Regions from separate parts of the Devosia sp. LjRoot3 genome, predicted to be linked through region 2. Evidence: riboswitches for the same ligand, from Rfam matches in the RefSeq annotation. Region 2 holds a riboswitch; the other holds the start of a gene.
What was found. A riboswitch is a leader RNA that binds a small molecule or an ion and turns the genes downstream of it on or off. The one in region 2 is predicted to bind FMN.

Region 1: it holds a riboswitch for FMN, as region 2 does, so the genes downstream of both, ribD (bifunctional diaminohydroxyphosphoribosylaminopyrimidine deaminase/5-amino-6-(5-phosphoribosylamino)uracil reductase RibD) here and ACSQ2A_RS04645 (DMT family transporter) in region 2, are expected to answer to the same signal.

What each region holds. Positions count from the first base shown of each region.
Region 1 covers NZ_CAXUPK020000001.1:703,292-709,928, reverse strand. The annotation lists gene ribH (6,7-dimethyl-8-ribityllumazine synthase) at 1-411, opposite strand, end outside; gene ribB (3,4-dihydroxy-2-butanone-4-phosphate synthase) at 420-1,619, opposite strand; gene ACSQ2A_RS03445 (riboflavin synthase) at 1,595-2,203, opposite strand; gene ribD (bifunctional diaminohydroxyphosphoribosylaminopyrimidine deaminase/5-amino-6-(5-phosphoribosylamino)uracil reductase RibD) at 2,204-3,202, opposite strand; FMN riboswitch at 3,290-3,441, opposite strand; gene ACSQ2A_RS03435 (YoaK family protein) at 3,651-4,328, opposite strand; gene ACSQ2A_RS03430 (glycoside hydrolase family 32 protein) at 4,551-6,230, opposite strand; gene ACSQ2A_RS03425 (NosD domain-containing protein) at 6,233-6,637, opposite strand, start outside.
Region 2 covers NZ_CAXUPK020000001.1:955,531-962,167, forward strand. The annotation lists gene ACSQ2A_RS04635 (bifunctional 5-dehydro-2-deoxygluconokinase/5-dehydro-2-deoxyphosphogluconate aldolase) at 1-109, opposite strand, end outside; gene ACSQ2A_RS04640 (MurR/RpiR family transcriptional regulator) at 249-1,088, opposite strand; gene ACSQ2A_RS04645 (DMT family transporter) at 1,169-2,140, opposite strand; FMN riboswitch at 2,240-2,388, opposite strand; gene ACSQ2A_RS04650 (aldo/keto reductase) at 2,566-4,569, opposite strand; gene ACSQ2A_RS04655 (helix-turn-helix domain-containing protein) at 4,730-5,644, shown strand; gene ACSQ2A_RS04660 (CHASE2 domain-containing protein) at 5,656-6,637, shown strand, end outside.

The sequences.
Region 1 (6,637 bases), 250 kb from region 2:
GCACGCGGCGGCCGCCTCCCGCCCCTTGTTGTGCTCGTCGTCGCGGCTGCGGAGGATCGCCTGCTCATCGGTATAGGTGGTCAGGATGCCGAATGTCAGCGGAATGCCCGTCGCGAGCGAGGCGTTCATCAGACCGGTGCTGGCGGCCTCGCTGATATATTCGAAATGCGCGGTGTCTCCCTTGATTACGCAGCCAAGACAGATCACGCCGTCAAATTTTCCCGTCTGGGCCAGCATCTGCGCGATCAGCGGAATTTCGAAGGCCCCGGGCGCCGACAGCACATCTTCATCGCGCAAAGCGATGGATTTTTCGCTCAGGTAGGCGCGCGCGCCGCGGAGAAGGCCGGATGTGACCTCCTCGTTGAAGCGGCTGACGACAATGGCAAAACGGGGATTTGGATTGGTGATCATATCGGGTCTCATCCAAGGGTCAATGTGTGGCCAAGGCGGTCGCGCTTGGTCGCAAGATAGGTCTGGTTGAAGGGGGTGGCGGGAACCACGAGCGGCACGCATTGCGCCACGGCGATACCGTAACGTTCGAGCGCCCGCGCCTTTTCAGGATTGTTGGTCAGGAGGCGAATGCGGGCATAGCCAAGCGCTTTCAGCATCTGCGCGGCGACCCCATAGTCGCGAGCATCGACCGGATGGCCAAGCATCTGGTTGGCCATCACCGTGTCGTGGCCCTGATCCTGCAGGGCATAGGCTTTGATCTTGTTGCCAAGGCCGATGCCACGGCCTTCGTGGCCGCGCAGGTAGAGCAAGGCGCCGCCGGCGCTCTCGGAAATCCTGCGCATGGCATCCTGCAATTGCGCGCCGCAATCGCAGCGCAGCGACCCGAGAGCGTCACCCGTGAGGCATTCCGAATGCAGCCGCACGAGCGGCGTCTGTGTCTCTCCGCGCTTGACCGCCGCGATATGCTCGATCCCGTCGATGCTATTGCGAAACGCATGCAGCCGCAGCACGTCGCTTGCGAATGCCGAAGGCAGGTCAGTGCTGGCGATTTCCTCAACGAGCGTTTCAGTCCTGATCCGGTGCTCGGCAAGCTCGCGAACGCTGAGCATGACGAGGCCATGCTTTCTTGCGAAGGCAAGGAGGTCTTCACGCCTTGCCATCTGCCCATCGTCCCGCATGATTTCGCAAATGACAGCACCGGGTTCGAGCCCGGCAAGGCGAACGAGATCCACTGCGCCCTCCGTATGCCCGTTGCGGGCCAGGACGCCGCCGTCCACCGCTCGCAGCGGGAAGACATGCCCCGGCGAGACGATATCGTCCGGCGTCACTTCGGACGACGCCGCCAGTCGCATCGTGTGGGCGCGATCGGCCGCTGAAATACCGGTGGAGATACCCTCGCGGGCCTCGATAGATACGGTGAAGGCCGTCGACCGACGCGTGCGATTGTCACGCACCATGGGGCGTAGACCGAGATGATCGACCTGCGCGCCGGTGAGCGCGAGGCAGACCAGTCCACGGCCATGCATGGCCATGAAATTGACTGCCTCCGCCGTGGCAAACTGCGCCGGCAGCACGAGGTCGCCTTCGTTCTCACGATCCTCGTCATCGACGAGGACGATCATACGCCCCTCTTTCAGGGCGCTCAGGGCTTCAGATAGGGCAGGCATAGCCGCTCCACATACTTGGCGATAACATCGACTTCGACATTGACCTGGTCGCCCACGGCGAGGGCGTGCAGGTTAGTGTGGGTCCAGGTGTGAGGGATGATCATCACCCCGACCTGGAACCGCACGTCGGCTTGCGAAATGGAATTGATGGTCAGGCTGATGCCGTTGAGCGCAATCGAGCCTTTGGCGACGCAATAGCGGGCCAATTCCGCGTCCACATCGAAGGCGAGCCGATAGGCGCCGGCCTCCTCGGTCGCCGAGACCAGTGTGGCCCGGCCATCGACATGACCCTGGACCAGATGCCCCGAAAGCCGCGTTTCCAGGCGAACCGAGCGTTCGAGGTTGACGGCATCGCCAACCTCGATGGTGCCGAGCGTGCTGCGCGCCAGCGTCTCGGGACTAAGGAAGAACTCGGTCCTTCCGCCGATCTCAAGCGAAGTGACGGTGAGGCAGACGCCGTTGACGGCGACACTTTCTCCAAGCTCAAGGTCGGGGTAGCCCGTCGTGATCGCCAGTCTCAGGCTTGCACCGACTGGCTCGGCGACCTCCACCTTGGCGAGGCGTTGAATAATGCCGGAAAACATCTAGGACCTTTCTGTCAGGGCGAATGAATGGGGTTGGGAAAGCACCTCGACGCGATCAGGGCCGTCTTTGTCGGCGGTGATGCGGACATGCTCGTCCCAGAACGGGCTGACGAGCACGCTCTCGGTGAGCAGCGGACCCGCTTCGACCAGCACTTCGAGAGCACCGGCCTCTCCCAATTGGTGCAACGCGTCGGCGAGGGAGTGAGGGAGCAGGACGCGAAAGCCGCGCGCCGTCGCGGCGTCGATATAGTTTGTGGAGACGCGTCTGCGTCGGTCTAGAATGGCCAGGTGGCGGTTTCTGCTTACAAAATCAGGCACATGACGCACCGTGAACTCGGGTGCGTCTGCGAGAATCGTGCCGGAACCGGTGAGCACGGCGTCCGCCCGACGGCGCAGCTCGTGAGCCAGTTTCAGCGAGTCTTGGGAGGTGAACGTCTTTTGCCCGCGGGGTGGAATCATGGCCCCACTACCGTCCACCGCCTGCTTGACGGTTACCCACGGAAGGCCCGTTAGCATGCGTTTCGCAAAAGGCTCGACCAAGCGCTGTGCGCTGGCGGCAAGGCTGGGATCGAGGGCGCCGATGCTCCGGACGGTCAGCCCTGCCGCCCGCAGACGTTCAGCGCCGCCTCCAACTACGGCGGGATTGGGATCAGCCGCACCGATCCAGACGGCCTTTGCCGTTGTGCTCAGGATGGCTTCAGAGCAGGGCGGTGTGCGCCCGAAATGATTGCAGGGTTCGAGCGTGACGACGATCGTGTGGATCGCCCCGCCAAGACCTTTTGCCCGGCACTCCGCGATTGCCAAAGCCTCGGAGTGGCTCGTGCCGGCCCGTTGATGCGCGGCGACCGCCAGCACGTTGCCGGATGCCTCGAGGATCGCGCAGCCGACCGGCGGGTTGGGCGCAGTAGCGCCCACGAAGGCCCGAGCAGCGTCCAGTGCCAGGCGAAACGCCAGTGCAACGGCGTCTGGGGAGGGAGATTGTTCTGGCTCAGTACCCATGCTTCGTCCTTGGTGACGACGAAGCTCAGGGCGCATGACGACAAGTGGCGCCCATTCCGGCGCGGAATGGTCGCTTGCTAGACAGTCATGTGTTCTCTTCCATCCGGACTATACCGTCGGCCTCGGAGTTGAACCGAGTCTGCTGACCTCTCTCCTTACGGAAAGAGCGCTCGCGGGCTGATGCAGCTTTCGATGCAAACACCGCCGGTGGGGAATTGCACCCCGCCCTGAGAACGTCTGCCCGACCTACATGGCCGAGCAGGGCCCACATAGGCCGCTCGGACGGCAATTGCAATGGGTGGTATAGGTCTCGGCCACCAAGGTTTGTCTGCTTCCGAAATCGCCTAGGCGATCTGAATGCCCGCGATAGGGCGTATGCGGCCCTCGAGTGCGCGCAGCGATAGTGGCCGAGAATGGGTGCGATGCAGAAGAGAGGCACTACTCGTATCTAGGCGCCGCCTCTAGCCCTATGTGCCTCTGGTATCCCGATCGCCAATAAGGCTATCCCTGCGATGATCAGCAGCCATCCGTCGATGAGCAAGTAAGCGAAAACGCCAAGGACGCCGCCGGCAAGAAATGCCGTGAGCGTAAATAGGGACAGCCGGAAGCGGGGCGCGGGTTGACCGCGCACCAGGGCGGCCAGACCTAGTCCGATATCTGTGGCCATGCCCGACACATGCGTCGTTCGAACGCGTGCATCGCTGATGCGCGTCGTCGCTGCGTTCTGCACGCCCATGATGAAGCTAAGGCAGATAACAAGACCTGTCTGAAAGCCACGAAAGAACAGTGCTATGGGTCCAAGTAGCAGCAGCAGACCAGCCTCGAGCAGCACGCTATAGGCATAAATACCCCGCACGCCTCGCTGCCGACCGATTTCAATCATGAATCCTGAACAGCAAGCTCCCAAAATGAAGGACACGATCATCGCCGCGAACAATGCGGCGGTGTCCAGCCGGCCCAGGGCAAGATGATCGGACAGACTAGAGACGTTGCCCGTCATGTTGGCGGAGAAGAAGCCCGCTGCCTGGAACCCGGCCCCATTGAGTGCGCCTGCCACACCTGCCAGCAAGGTGGCTAGCTTCAGATCGATATCGACAGTTCGCTGATCACCTTCGCGAATAAGCATATTCTGGCACCTGTCGCAGAACGAACCTCGGCCGAAATACGGCCGAGGCGACACTTCATTCGATCTGACCGGGCAAGCTCGAGTCGGGCAAGGGCAAACACTCGCGTAGGCGATCCGGTGCCCCATTAAGCAAAGTTCGAGATCATGCGTTCCGCGCTCGGGTTTGTGCCACTCCTGTCGGCAAGATCATGTCTCGCCTTTCTGTTTGCTATCAGGCTATCACTAGCTGGCAGACGCGCTCTTGCGCTCAAACACACACACTTCTGCGGCCGACGTGACCACAATTCTGTCCGGCGTGATGTTCGTGTAGCTGCGCCGTGTGCCGCAAACGGCGCCCCCTTCTCCGAACACCTCGAGGATGCCGCGGTCGTGGAACACGAGAAGGACCGTGGCTGACTCGAGGGCCGCATCGTAGCGGATCTTTCCATCATCTTGCGGCAAGCGTATCGAGAGTCGGCCGTTCAAAATGGTGACCTCAAAGGAAAGGGCAGCCCCCGACATTGCCATGATCCTGGTACCCTCGAGCGCTCCCTTCAGACGTATTTCGGTTGGAACATCGCCCAGCGCAAAGCTCCCGTCCAACTCCGGGGGTAGCAGACGCGTGGGCCAAGCTTTGTCGAGTTCCCGAGCAGGCCGCATCAGCAGCCGCCCTGACGGATCGAGGGCAAGTTCGCGCGGCAGGGACATCTCGCCCGAATAGGGAGAACCCGGCGGCTTGCGATATTCCCAGTTGAAGAGCCAGGCAAAGGCGATTTGCCGCTCGTCCGCGGCAAAACTCTGCATGGCGTAGTAGTCAGTGCCGAAGTCGAGGATCTGCAGGTCGCCGGTACTCGGAACGAATGTGTCGTTCCGAAAGTCGCCGACTATTGCAAACAGCAGGTTATGGCGACCACTCTCCGGCTCGGTATAGCCGACAAATCCCATGATCATCACCCACTTGCCATCGAGCGGGAAGAAGTCGGGGCATTCGACGGCACGGGCGCCGTTCTGGCGATAATGGGCCGGGGCGCGGTAGAGCGGACCGAGATAGGTCCAGTCCATCAGGTTGGGCGAGCCGTAGAGCAACACGGCGGGATCGCCATGCAGCGCGGCGCCCAGCACCATGCGATAGGCCCCTGCCCCCTCGTCCCACCACACTTTCGGGTCGCGAAAGTCGTGTTCGACGCCATCGTCGACCGGTCGGGTATCGAGAATGGTTTCCGCGCCCGACAGGTGCAGCATGCCCCGGTCCGGTCGCCCCAGCTTCTGGATTTCCCGGTAGCCGGTGAAGAGATCGTAGGCCGGGAGGCGCTCGGTATAGAAGAACATCAGGCTACCATTCCGATCCCGGAAGGCATTGCCCGAAAAGGCACCGCCGGTAGCGCCGAGCCGCCACAGATTCTGTTCGGGATGCAGGAAGACCGGCATGTGGGTCCAGTTGAAGAGGTCCTTGCTGACCGCATGACCCCAGTGCATTGGCCCCCAATCGGTGCCAGCCGGATGGAACTGGTAGAACATGTGCCATGTGTCCCCGATCCGGCACAACCCGTTGGGATCGTTCATCCATTGGCGGATCGGCGAGAAATGCAGGGTCGGACGCAAAGGGTCGGACGCCATCCAGTCTTCGATTTCGGAACCGCTGCGCAGAACCACGCCATCGGCGCCAAACTCCCAGACAGTGATGCCCGCGTGTTCGACTGTATTGGGGTCATAGCCATAGGCCCAGAGAATGGCCTCGGGCCTATCGCAGTCGAGGGTAATCGACGAGGCTTCGCGATGCTGGTAGCTGAAAAACTCCGGATGCGCCGCCAAGGCAGGAACCCGCCAGAGCACCGCCTCGCCTTCGGTGATGCGAATGGTTCCCGGCCCCTCGGCCCAGAATTCGAGCCGATAGCCTGCGGCAAGGGTAACATTTGCTTGCACGGTCAGGGCCTTGCTTCCGTAGCGCCTTGGCCGCCGGGCACCGGCGTGCCGCGGAAGGCGTTGACCGCCCGATCGATCTCAACCTGTGCTTCGCTGCCGGAGTCGAGAATGACGTTCTGGGTCGAGCCGGGTTCGACCTTGACGGCCACCACGTCGAGGCGGGTCAGGCTGCCTGTTGAGAGTATGGCCTCGACCTGCGTGGCAAAACAGGCGCTGTTGGGTGCATCGTCCTCCTGCGCCGGCTCAGTTGTGGCAACGACGTGATTGTTGGCGACATAGTTTCCGCCCCCGGACACCAGTCGGATGATGACAGGCTTCTGGCCAGCGGGCTTGAGGAGCCGCGCATCAATCGACTCCGAAATGTGGTTGGCGATCACCGAATTGTTGTCGCCATTGATATGCAGAAG
Region 2 (6,637 bases):
AGGCCCGGCCAATGGTGATCACATCGAGCGTCTTGTCAGAATTCACCAATTTCCTCCCGGGTCGGCTCTCCCCTCCGTCGTCATTGCCGGGCTTGTCCCGGCAATCCATCTTGGGGAGGCATGGACCACCGGGACAAGCCCGGTGGTGACGGTAACTGGAAGGCCGATTATTGGCCTTCTCTCTGGGAGGAATTGAAACACATCTTCCAAATCAGTTCAAATATAGAATTTCTGTTCCATCAGAAAAATCACCCCCGCCGACGCTCTTCGGCAATGGCCACAGCCAGCGCCATGGCAAAGGCCATGCTGGCCGAAAGCGAGCGGAACCCCGCATGATCAGCCTCGACCAGTTCGAACCAGATGGTCGAACATTCCGCCAGCGGTGAAAACGCCGAGTCGGTCAGCGACACCACAGGAATACCCCGCGCCGCCAGCGCCGAGGCCTGCGCTACCGTCTCCGGCGCATAGCCCGAAAAGCTCACCGCGAAAGCCGCGTCACCCTCGTCGGCGAGCGCGAGCAGATCGTCATCGATCCCTGACGCTGTCCCGGCGATCTGGCAGCGGATTTTGAGCTGGGAGAGCGCATAGGCCATGTAAGTCGCAATCGGGTAGCTTCTCCGTCGCGCAATCAGGTGAATGGTGCCTGCCGATGCTAACAGTCTGCTAGCGGATTCGAACTTTTGCGGGTCGATTGCGGCACTCAAATTATCGAGGCTGCGATGCGCCGCACCGACAAACGAGTTGAGAATCGCCGCCGATCCGGCAGCCACTGCATCTCCGCCCTCAAGCTCGGCCAGCCGGTCTTCATAGCTGGAATTTCGCTCGCGTAGCCGCGCGCGAAACACCGCCTGCAGCGCCGAAAATCCATCAAAACCAAAGGTTTGTGCAAACCTGACCAGTGTCGAAGGCTGCACCTCGGCATCCGTCGCAATACTCGCCGCCGTGCCAAAAGCGATCTCGTCGGGGTTATCCAGCGCAAAGGCCGCCACCTGCGCCAGGCGCTTGGGCAATTCGCGTCGCCTTTCCAGGATAAGCGTCCGCAGCGCCTCGAAATTCTTCGGCGCGCCCTGATTCTCTCCCCGGTCCATGCGAGTCCCCTAAAATGCCAACGCCGGCAATATCGCATTGCCGGCGTCAGATTTGGAAGGATTATTCTACGCTTGGAACGCTACGCCGCCGCGAAGTTGGAGGGCCGGTCGCGACCCTCCACGAGATAGAGGAACAGCGAAGCAAGGATGATCAGCGCGGCACCCGGCCAGAACCAGATCGACGGCACCTGGCCGAGCACAACCCAGCCCACGATCGCCCCGAGCGGCACCTTCAGGTCGCCGAATGGCTGCAGGAAGGTCGCATCGGCCGCGCGGTAGGCAAAGCTCAGCAGATATTGTGCCGCAGCCGTCAGGGCGCCGAGCAGCAGGAGCAGCAGCAGGCCGGTACCGGAGGGCAGGGCCAACGGAAAGCCGGGGGCCGCGCCAGCCGGCAACACCCACGAAAAGAGGGTGACCAGCAATAGAATGGCCAGATGGTTCGGGGTGATCAGCACCAGCAGCGAGATGGTCAGCGTCTCAGGGCTTTCACCCTTCTGCGTCAGGTACTTGGTGAGAATGTCGGTCGTTGCCCATAGTGCTGCCGCAAGGATCGGCACGAAAGTTTGCCACGTAACCCCGTCCGCACCAACGCCCGAGACGATGATTGCGCCGGCAAAGCCCATCAGTGCAGCCCCGATCCGGGCCGTAGAGGCTTTTTCGCCCAGGAACAGCGTTGAGCCGAGAATGATGAACAGCGGCCCGGTGGCAAGCAGCGTCACCATCTGCCAGATCGGAACGCCCGAGGCAAAACCATAGACGAAAACATGCACGCCCAATGCCGAGGCAAAGGCGCGGATTTCATGGGCGAGGGGATGACTGGTGCGCAGGTTCTTGAAGCCGATGCGAAGGATGATCGGCAGCGCCAGGATGGAGGCAATGACATATTGCCAGAAGGCCATGCCGGTCGAACTCATGCCAAACCCGCCATATTCGATCGGCGTCGGCAGAACCGATTGCAGCGTGTTGGAGCCGGCAAAAGCCAGGCTTGCGGCCAGCATGAAAATGGCGCCCGAAGTGGCGCTGGCATGTGAAGAAGAGGAAATCTGGTTCATATGTCGTCCTTTCCGTAACCAGTTTCCCCAGGGTTACGGGAAGGCGACGCAGAACTCTGCCCGCGCAAAAACGCGAGCATAGTCAGGCGCTTGAGGCCAACCCATTCTCTTTCATCCGGACTATGACCGTCGGCTCCGGAATCACACCGGATCTGCTGACCTTTCGACCTTTCGGCCAAAAGCGCTCGCGGGCTTGGCGTTTCCGCCTTACCGCCGGTGGGGAGTTTCACCCCGCCCTGAGAATTGCATGAGATCGTAATCCCACGATGGATAACATAGGGCAGGGACGTTGCCCTGGCAACTCGGCCAGAGGGTACAAACTGTCTTCCCAGGGTGAACAGTCGAAACGAATATGCCAGTCATTCTCCCGCAACGAAAAAGGGGCCCGTCGCCGGGCCCCTTGATCTATCTAGCTTTTTCGCGATTTAGCCTTCGAGCCACTGCACCTGTTCCGGCGTCAGCTTGATCTCGAAAGCCTTGAGGCTGTCTTCGAGTTCGACCAGACGGCGCGGCCCGATCAGCGGCACGCTGGGGAAGGGCTGGGCCAGCACATAGGCCAGCGCCACATGGATCGGATTGTGGCCAATCTGCTTGGCAAGCTCGATGGCCCGATCGCGGCGACCAAAGTTCTGCTCGTTGTACCAGACCCTTACCAGTTCCTCGTTGTCGGTCTTGTCCCGTCCGGCAAGGTCGGTGAAGAAGCCACGAGCCTGGCTCGACCAGGAGAAGTTGGTCACCTGACGGTCGATCAACCACTGCTTGTATTCCGGCGTCGACGAGGTGACGCAGCCGCCCCAGATCGGGTCGAGCATTTCGGCCAGCGCAAAGTTGTTGCTCAGCGCCTGCGGCTTGGCCTTGCCGGTGCGCTCGGCATAGGCAATCGCCTCGTCCATGCGCTCCTTGGTCCAGTTCGACCCGCCGAAGGGCCCGCGAATCCGCCCGGCTTTCACCTCGGCATCCATGGCATCGACGAACTCACCCACCGGCACATCAAGATTGTCGCGGTGCATGAAATAGACGTCGACATAATCCGTCTGCAGGCGATCCAGCGTCTGGGTCAGCTGCTTGGCGATGACATCGGGATAGACGAGCGGCGAATGCGCGCCCTTGCCGATCACCACGGCGTCTTCGCGTACACCACGGCTCTTCTGCCATTCGCCAAAGAGCTTTTCGGTATAGCCGCCGCCATAGATGAAGGCGGTATCGAAAATATTGCCGCCGCGTTCCCAGAAGGCATCGAGCAGGATCGCGCCCGAGGAAAAAGTCTTGAAATCCTCAAAGCCCAGCGCAACCGCCGAAGCCTGCTTCTTGAGACCCGGAATGGAACGCTTCGGAATGACGCCGGTATTCGGACCAAGCTTGCGATTGTCCAAGGTCTTGACGCGGTTGGTGTATTTTTCGACCGAATATTCGATGCCCGCATCGCGGCGCCACTGGTCGAGCACGCGCGCATTGCCAAGGCTATCCGCCCAGCTCATGCCCGGCGCCGGAAACTCCTGCTTGCCTTCGATAATGGCGAGCGAGGCGGCATCGGCTTCAAAGGAATAGACATGCGCCGTCTCGTTGACGCTCACCGTCTCGGTCTTGCCACCCTTGATGATGTCGATGCGGCCAAGGCCCTGATCGCGATTGCCATTGGCAAACCAAAAATCCGGCACTTCGATCCGGCCTTCCGAACCATGGATGCGCAGCACATTGTCGAGGTTCGCCATCACCGCACAGGAAACCTGCGCCACAATGCCATTCTCGAACGTCAGGATGGCGGCCGCCCAGTCGTCGGTGCCTTCCTCGTTAAGCTTGGCAGTGCCCGAAACCTTCACCGGATCGGCAAACGGTTTTCCCAGCGTCGCGCCGGCAATCAGCCGCGCCATCGAAACCGGATAACCGCCCACGTCCAGAATGCCGCCGCCGGCCAGCGCCGAGGCGAACAGACGGTGCTGCGGCTGGAACTTGCCCATCGAGAAACCAAAGCTCGACTGGATCATCCGCACTTCGCCAATGGCGCCGGATTTGACCAGGTCGAGCAACTGCTTCACCTGCGGGTGCAGGCGATACATGAAGGCTTCACCGGCAAAAGTGCCGGCCTTCTTGTGCGCATGGAACACGGCGTCGATTTCATGTGCCGAAAGCGCCAGCGGCTTTTCCACCAGCACATGCTTGCCCGCTTCTGCCGCCTTGATCGCCCATTCGGCGTGGCCGGTATGCGGTACGGCGATATAGACGGCGTCGATCTCCTTGTCGGCCAGCAGCGCGTCATAGCCATTGACCACGCGCACGCCCGGAAAATCCGTGGCAAGGTTCGGCTTGCTGGGGTCGCGCGTGGCAATGGCCGCCAGGACGCCGTGCTTGGAGCCGTTGACCCCGCCGCGGAATGCCTTGGCAATGCTGCCGGGCCCGATAATGCCCCAGCGAATCTTCTTGTCGGTCATGGTCTGCTCCTCAAATATCCATCGGCCAAGACAGGCGGCGCGGCAGGTTTCAAAACCCCGCGCATTCTCCTCCCTTGCTCTTGTGCCGAGCGATACCTAAGCTATCCACTCCTCATGAGCCGTCGCTCTTATCGGGTATTTCAAATTGGCGGATAGTAAGATGGTGGAGCGCGGCTATTACGAGCCGGCCCTCGACGGCGTGGAGAACCTTCCCACCGAACTCAACATGTTCCATGCCTCGCCCCTGCTGATGCGCTCGGCGCATTGGCATGCGCAGGTCGAGGTGAACTATATCATTCGCGGGTGGGCCCACTATGCCATGAGCGGCTACGAGGTGCGTTTCGGCGCCGGCGATCTCGCCCTCTTCTGGGGCGGCCAGCCGCATCGCCTCGACGACGCCTCCGAAGACCTCGTCTATGCCGGCGGCCACCTGCCGCTCGTGCACTTCTTCCGGCTGCGCCTGCCACAGGGCGTGCAGGCCGGTCTGATGCAGGGCGCAGCCCTCGTTACCCGCGCCACTGACGCCTCCGACCCAATCAATTTCGTCCGCTGGAACGATTATGTCCGTTCCGGTGATCCGCTGAAAATCAGCATGGCTGTGGACGAGTTGCTGCTGCGGATCGAACGCATTCGCTTCGCGCCCTACGAGCTGTCCTCTGGCCACCATGCCGGGTCGAACAGCCAGTCGACCGACCAGCACATTTCGCCCATCGTCGTTCGCATCTGCGACTATATCGCCGACAATTTCCGCGAAGACATCGACTCCGTCGACATCGCCGTCGCCGCCGACGTGCATCCCAAATACGCCATGACGGTCTTCAAGAAATGCACCGGCATGACGCTCAACGACTATGTCAGCCTCATGCGCCTCTCCTACGCCCAAGCCCTCTTGATGCGCGACGATGCCAATGTGTTGCAGGTTGCCATGGATAGCGGTTTTGGCTCGCTCAGCGCCTTCAACAAGCTCTTCCGCAAGATCGCCGGCATGTCGCCCAGCGATTTCCGCCGCGATCTGCGCTCTCGCCCGAGCTCGGTCCTGCCGCAGCGTGTCGCGGCCTGCACGCCCTACAATTGAGGGCAGGGGCCATGGGCAGGCGGCTTGCGGCGCTTACTCTGGGCCTTCTCGTCATTCTCGGTCTCGTCGCGCTCCGGGTGACCGATCCCTATCCGGTCCAGGTAGCGCGCGAGACCAGTTTTGACGTCTTCCAGCAGCTAAAGCCCCGCACTGCGCCGGACGGCCTGCCGGTCCGCATCATCGATATCGATGAAACATCCATGGCCGAAGTCGGCCAATGGCCCTGGCCCCGCGAAACCCTGGCGCGCCTCTCCGAGCGCTTGACCGAACTCGGCGCCGCCGCCATAGCCTTCGATATCCTCTTCAGCGAGGCTGAGCGCGGTTCCGACGCTGACGAGAATTTCGCCAAAACCCTGGCAGCCGGCCCCACCATTCTGGGTCTCGCCCAAAACGGCAGCGCGCTCCCCGTCACCACCCCGGCCAAGGCCGGCCTTGCCACCACCGGCAGCGATCCGCTCTCCGCCGTGCCCGAACTCGGCGGCGCGGCCCAACCCCTTCCCATCCTCGCCGAAGCCGCAAGCGGTCTCGGCATCGCCAGCTTGGACCGCCAGGGGGCAGGGGTAGCCCGCCGCCTGCCGCTCCTTTGGCGCATCGATTCCGGCGCCATTCCGACGCTCTCCGTCGAAGCCCTGCGCGTCGCCATGAGCGTACCTACACTGGTCGTCATGGGCGACAATGTCGATGGCCGCACTGTTGATGCCGTCAGGGTAGGAGACTTCTCCATCCCCACCGGCCCAACCGGCGACCTTCGGCTCTACTATCGCGAGCTGCCGCCCGAGACCTACATTCCGGCCACCGATGTCCTTGACGATGACTACGTCGCGCTTGCTCCGCTCATCGCCGGCCACATCGTCTTCATCGGCAGTTCCGCCAGCGGCCTCAACGACATCCGGATCAGCCCCCTCGGCGTCCCCGTTCCCGGCGTGTCCATTCACCTCCAGGCGCTTGAACAGATCCTGACCCAGACCTTCCTTGACCGTGCGGACTGGGTAT